3 regions of the Nosocomiicoccus massiliensis genome follow, and region 3 is predicted to be linked to each of the others. Evidence: riboswitches for the same ligand, from Rfam matches in the RefSeq annotation. Region 3 holds a riboswitch; each other region holds the start of a gene.
The links. Region 3 has a riboswitch for thiamine pyrophosphate ahead of tenA (thiaminase II). Riboswitches for the same ligand answer to the same signal wherever they lie in the genome.

Region 1 (2,278 bases), 750 kb from region 3:
AAAAGATAGCCGAGTGACGTTCGTACCGACAGTCGTCGATGATATCGATGTAATAGAAAAGACGTATATCATACATGCAGATGAAAAATACGAAGTCGATATCGTACACTTATGTATCGGTCAGTTGCCTCAAACGGATATTTATAATTTAAAAGAAATTGACAAATATATCGCAACACCGTTTCCGATAGAACGCAATAGTGAGGTGTTATTAAACGCGAAATCTGTCGGAGTGATTGGGACAAACTTAACGTCACTCGATATTATTATGTATTTACATCACAATAACTATAAAAACGATATTTTAGTGACGTCACGAAGTGGCACAGTGCCCTTCATTAGAGGAAATGAAGCGGAAGTCGATATCGACGTAGAAGCGCTAAAACAAAATAGAGACATCACGATTCAAACAATCGTCGATATATTTAAAGAAGAAACGAAGAAGCAAGGTATAGATTTTCATCTTTTAACAGAGCTCAATGACATGCCGGTCCTCGATTCTCTCACATATCAACTCGAACATTTAGATACGCTCGGTGTAGTTCAACAAATCGCTGAAGCAATGTCAGAAGTACTTCGAGAAGTGTGGAATCATTTGTCCATAGAGGATAAAAAGTACTACATTAAGCATATAAAAGGGACGCACGGCCAATTAACGGGACCATTTCCGAAAATGACAGCTGAAAAAATCGTAGAACTAATTGAAGCAGGACAATTAACTTACGTATCGGGAGTAAAAGATATTAGTTATGATGACGAGTTTGTTATCAACTCTGAAGATGGTAGTTATTCAGCAGACGTTATGGTGAGTGCGGTCGGTCCAAACTTAAGTGGCGAAAATTTAGCCGATGAAAACAACGCTTCACCTTTAGTGAAGACGCTTATTGAAAAGGGGATTCTACAAGTCGACGAGCTTGGCGGTATAAAGATTACATACCCCGAGTTTTCGGTAATCTCTAAAGCTGGTGTGTTAGATACTATGAAATTATACGGGAACTTAGTATCTACAACGCACATCAATAACTCTGGTGTGAACTTAATATTAAAGAAAATACCGCATTCGATTGACAAAATTATCCAATGAATGACGACTGATGTGTTATACTAAAGAAAATAATATAGACATTTCGGGGTGCTACTTTTGTGGCTGAGATTATACCCATTGAACCTGTACAGATAATGCTGGCGTAGGTAACAAATGTTTAGGGCTTCTTTGAGCACTCCGAAATTATGAAAATAATTAAGGAGTGCTTTTTTTGTTTGATTTTAAACCGGGGTTTCCGCTTCAATCGAGCCCGCTCGTGAACTGTATTACGAATCAGATTTCTATAGAAATGATCGCAAACAGTTTACTCTATGTCGGTGCAAAACCGATTATGGCCGCTCATATCGAAGAACAAGATGAAGTAATTCAAGCCGTAGACGCATTGTTTATTAACTTAGCGCGCCTACCACACAATGAAGCGACACATTTAGTACATGCAGCGAAGCGTGCGAATTCTCATAAAAAGCGAGTCGTTGTTGATTTAGTCGGATACGGCGTCAGTCAGTTTAGAAATAGTATTGGTGACGCACTTGTTGATCTTAAGCCGGCAGTAGTAAAAGGCAATATGTCTGAAATGCGTGCTTTTTGTAAACTGAAGAGCCATGGCCGAGGGGTAGATGCTGGTGAAGAGGATACGAAAGCGGACCGTTTAGAGGAATTAATCGACGCGTTAAAAGATAAAACACTAGAGCATGAAAACACAGTCTTCTTAGCGACAGGTCCAGTCGATATTATCGTCAGTAAAGATCATGTAGTAAAACTATCGAATGGCGTCGAATATAACGGTCAATTTACTGGAACTGGAGACACGGTCGGTGCGCTTATAGCTGCGAATTTAGGTAGTGGTCTTCATCCTGTAGACGCATGTATTAACGGAGTCAGTTATTTTAACATTTGCGGTGAAGTCGCAGCAGAGAAAAGTCGTGGTCTTAACGAATTTAGATTTCATTTATTAAACGAGTTATCTCTATTAAAAGATACAGATTGGACGAAAGAAGTTAAAGGAGAATACGTATGACATTCGATTTAAGTTTATATTTAGTGACAGGACGCTATGATTATAGCGATGATGAGTTTTTATCGATCATTGAAGAAGCGTGCAAAAATGGGGTCACGATCGTACAACTACGAGAAAAAGAGTTAACGACAAACGCGTTTTATAATCTCGCCGTTAAAGTAAAAGAAGTGACGGACAAATATAACGTGCCACTTATTATTAATGACCGTGTAGAT
Region 2 (2,278 bases), 520 kb from region 3:
GCACACCTTGGCAAAGATGCACAGTCCATTTCTTAAGAAACATTACGAATGTAATGCCTAAAAAAGGTTCAACTGTTGCGCGTCAATTATTGAGAGAGATTTTTCATACGACAACACCCCAACATGCACGAGAAGCAAAAGAGAAGTTTTTAGACTTTGTATCAGAGGATCCAAGATTTAATCACGCGGTAGAAATTTTAGAAAGTGGATTTGACGATGCGATTCAATGTTTAATGTGTCCAGCGGCTAGACAAAAGTTTTTAAAAAGTACAAACGCACTCGAACGACTAAATAGTGAGTTAAGACGTCGTGAGCGCGTTGTTAGAGTATTTCCAAATATCGAGTCTGCATTTCGTTTAATTGGCGCACTTCTTCTTGATGCGAATGAAGCCTATAAAGAAACAAATAGAAAAGTGAGCGCGTTCGTGGAAGCTAAAGAATAACAGAGAGATTTTTTATTTTACACAATATTTAAGACTTGACCCGCAATTCGTTTTTCTGTTAACGAGAACTCTATTTCGTTCATGCATTTTACCTATTCGTTAACAAGATGAAGCACGCGTTCACGCAAAATGACTTTATGTAAACATCTTAATCATTTCATGAACAAAAAGAATCTAAACGTCAACGAAAAATAAAAGTCGTTCATGTAAATCTAATTTACGTTAAAATAAAAAACCAGCCGAACTTTTTAAGTTCGACTGGTATTTTTTATCTTTCTTCTGGTACAAATAATCGCTTTGCGACTGAGTATAAAATAATAACAATTGCTATACATACTGTCGTATTAATTAAGAACGTTGTACCATTAGCAATTAAGCTATATAACCAAGCTGGTTGGCCTTCTGGTGCGTAAATCCCCCAGAAAATCCACCCTGCAAAAAAGTGCATCGTGTAACGTAACAGAATCGCTAAAAATGAAAATGCAACAATTGATACTAAGTTTCTATACTTAGATGCCACTCCAGCAACTCCGAGAATACCGAATGCGAGTGGATATTCTAAAATAAATTGTACCGGATGTATGTAGTTCCCTGCCGCATCTCCTGTTACAATTTGTAAAATCGCCCAGATTAAACCTCCGAGCACCCCTGCGCCGACTCCACGTCTAATCGCAAGAATTAAAATTGGTACCATTGAAAAACTAAAGCTGTACGGCCCAATTTTGAATGCAGAATCGATCCAGTCGATTCCCATACTTAATGCAGCTAATATCGCAATTTCCATCATTACGACGAGCTTGTCATTAGATCTTGTCATAAATACACTTCCTAAAAGTTTACTTATGAATCAATCGCGTATCATATTCCTTCGCGAGAATTACCTCAACAGGTTCAAGGGTATAATCTCAGCAATTATGCACCCCTTATGATTCATAGCAATTAATAGTATATTGTAAACACACTTTCCTATCAACTCTCTTTTAGAAATTAAAAAGCGCTCAACATAATGTTGAGCGCTTAAATATTATGATACACCTAAAGCGATCTTCGCATAACGTGACATATTATCTTTTGTCCAAGGTGGATTCCAAACAATTTGAACGTTCACGTTTTTAACTTCCGGTAATTCTAATAATGATTCTTCAACCATTTGTACAATCTCTGGACCCATCGGGCACCCCATTGACGTAAGTGTCATTTCAACACCCGCATTACCATCTTCATCTAAAAACACACCGTAAACTAAACCTAAGTTTACAATATCTATACCGAGCTCTGGGTCAATAACGTTTTCTAACGCACCGAGCATGCTTTCTTCCATTGCTTTATCCATATTCTGTCACCTCGCATATATTATCGTATATTCAATATAACAAATATTAAACAACTAGTGAATAATAATGCTATTATTAAAGTAGTCGAAAGGATGATTTTCATGAAACCGTATCTTATATGTTTAGATTTAGACGGCACGTTACTCACTGATGAAAATACAATTGGAGACTATACAAATCGTGTCGTTCAAGAATTAAAAAGACAAGGACACTACGTCATGATTACTACGGGGCGACCGTATCGTGCGTCAGTTCCTTACTATAAAGAGTTACGATTAAACACACCAATCGTTAACTTTAACGGTGCATTCGTGCACCACCCATTAGATTTTGAATTTAAAACATTACAAGAAACATTACCTCAAGATGTTATCGAGGATATCGTCGTACATATCGATAAATACGACATTAAAAACATTGTCGCAGAAGTTCGTGATGATTTATACTTCCAATATCACGACAGCGTCTTAATGGATGAGTTTTATATGGGAGACCCTAAAA
Region 3 (2,278 bases):
GAGTGTTTAAGTCTAGAGTAGATCAGTACTGCGATAATTCCACCAATGATTGTCGCGCCGACGAATCTCGGCGTATATAAGAACCAAACTGCATTTGAGTCTAGGTCCATAAAGAATTGCATAATAGGTACGGATACAATCGATCCGATGATTCCTGTTCCAACGAATTCCCCGAACCATGCTCCAAATATGGATTTTGTGAATTTGTAACATAATCCGGCTAAAATCGCACCAAATAAAGCGCCTGTTATAGCAAGTGGCGGAATGTTAAAGATAAACATTCTTAAAATTGCTGTGACGAGTGCGATTAGAGTGACATAAAATGTACCAAATGTGGCAAATATAATGTTAAATACTGTTGACATAGGTGCCATACCTTCGATTCTAATCACTGAAGATAATACAGTGTTTAATGCTATACATATTGAAATGATTGTCAGTTTCTTTGTCGACAATTAAAGTTGCACCCATTCTTCTTGTTTATATGACATATCAAAGAATAAGTACTCGAATCTGACACTCATATAAAATGCGTTTAACATTCTTTCTTTTTGGTCGTCGTTTGCTTTATCGTATAATTTGTCGCAAAGATCGATATGTCTTTCTGTTAAGTTGTTGAACTCGTCTGTCACGTACGTATCGATCCAGCTTTGGTAGATCGGTACTGGAGACTTATGTTTCACTAATTCAGCACCGATATCTTGGTATAACCAAGGGCAAGGTAACATCCCCGCAACCGCAACGCCAATGTAGTCTTCAGACTCTACAATTTGTCTATACATATGAGCGATGTAGTGATCAGCTGTCGGCGCAACTTCTGTGTTGTCAAATTCTTCATCCGAAATATTTTGATCTTTAAAGAAATCTTCACGAACAGCGATTTCTCCTGCTTCTAAATCTTCTCTGTTACGCGTCATAATATCTTTAATTTCTTTATCTTCTGCGCGATCTGCAATTTCACCAAATAGGCGAGAGAAGTGGATTAAGTAATAGCCATCTTGTATTAGATAATATCTAAATGATTCATCGCTTAACGTACCGTCAGCTAACCCTGTTACGAACGGATGCGTGTGGCTACCATCCCAGAATTTCTTTGATAATTCGCGAGCTTTCTCACTAAACTTCATAAAATAATTCTCCTTTTATTTGCACAAAAAAAGCTCCGTTAGAGGAGGCTTGTGAAATAAACACATGCAAAATAAGCATGCATATACACAACACCTACGCTAGCATTACCTAGATCAGGTTGTGGGTCAGGTCTTATCTTTCTCAGCCGAAGCTCCCCATGTGCTTAATATTTGATTACAACCGAAGTATACTATACTTTTTACATTTTGTCTTATAAATATAAAAAGATGAAAAATTATTGACAATTTAAAATAGAGCGTTTAATATAATAATTACTTATTCGTAAAAGTAAAAGTAGTTGTTGTAGCAGTCAGAAAACATGTGGTAGATGCGAACATGTACAATGCTATTTTGAATTGGGCGAATAATGTTTAACTAAATATTGATAAGAAAAGCAATTAAGGTGGCACCGCGAAATAATATCGTCCTTACGAATATTATTACGTGGTGCTTTTTTGATTGAATGAGTGAACAGTTTTACTGTTAATATAGGTGGCACCGCGCATTTTGCGTCCTTTTTTAGGATTCAAATTGCGCGTTTTTTTATAAGGAGAGTGATGACAGTGTTATTAAATAATTATTGTGAGTTTAAATTTAAGCGATGGCGTCATCGTGATAAATCTAAATAATATTAAAAATAAGGAGATTATAATAATGAATATTAACACAATAAATAAAATTCAAACTGAAGCAGATAACAATGGATTTTTTGGAGAATATGGCGGTGCATTTGTACCTGAAGAATTAAAAGCGGCTATGACAGAATTAAAAGAAGTGTACAACGAATTAAAACATGATGAATCATTCCAAGAGGAATTTAATTATTATTTAAAAGAATACTCAAGTCGTGAAACACCACTGACATACGCTGAAAATTTAACGAGAACACTTGGCGGCGCTAAAATTTATTTAAAGCGTGAAGACTTAAACCATACAGGTGCTCATAAAATTAACAATGCGATTGGGCAAGCGTTAATTGCACAACGAATGGGTAAAAAACGACTCGTTGCTGAAACAGGTGCTGGACAACACGGAGTTGCAAGTGCAACTGTCGCAGCGATGTTCGATATGGAAATCGTAATCTTTATGGGTGCTGAAGATATGCGTAGACAACGATTAAACGTCTTTAGAATGGAACTTCTTGGTGCAA

Region 1: it holds a riboswitch for thiamine pyrophosphate, as region 3 does, so the genes downstream of both, CJ229_RS07175 (hydroxyethylthiazole kinase) here and tenA (thiaminase II) in region 3, are expected to answer to the same signal.
Region 2: it holds a riboswitch for thiamine pyrophosphate, as region 3 does, so the genes downstream of both, thiT (energy-coupled thiamine transporter ThiT) here and tenA (thiaminase II) in region 3, are expected to answer to the same signal.

The regions. Positions count from the first base shown of each region.
Region 1 is NZ_CP136964.1:1,366,988-1,369,265, forward strand. Features, by position in the region: gene CJ229_RS07170 (FAD/NAD(P)-binding protein) at 1-1,084, shown strand, start outside; TPP riboswitch at 1,119-1,213, shown strand; gene CJ229_RS07175 (hydroxyethylthiazole kinase) at 1,257-2,063, shown strand; gene thiE (thiamine phosphate synthase) at 2,060-2,278, shown strand, end outside.
Region 2 is NZ_CP136964.1:1,601,360-1,603,637, reverse strand. Features, by position in the region: gene CJ229_RS08410 (IS256 family transposase) at 1-443, shown strand, start outside; gene thiT (energy-coupled thiamine transporter ThiT) at 712-1,260, opposite strand; TPP riboswitch at 1,290-1,377, opposite strand; gene CJ229_RS08400 (metal-sulfur cluster assembly factor) at 1,468-1,776, opposite strand; gene CJ229_RS08395 (Cof-type HAD-IIB family hydrolase) at 1,879-2,278, shown strand, end outside.
Region 3 is NZ_CP136964.1:438,022-440,299, reverse strand. Features, by position in the region: gene thiW (energy coupling factor transporter S component ThiW) at 1-455, opposite strand, end outside; gene tenA (thiaminase II) at 456-1,127, opposite strand; TPP riboswitch at 1,201-1,296, opposite strand; gene trpB (tryptophan synthase subunit beta) at 1,798-2,278, shown strand, end outside.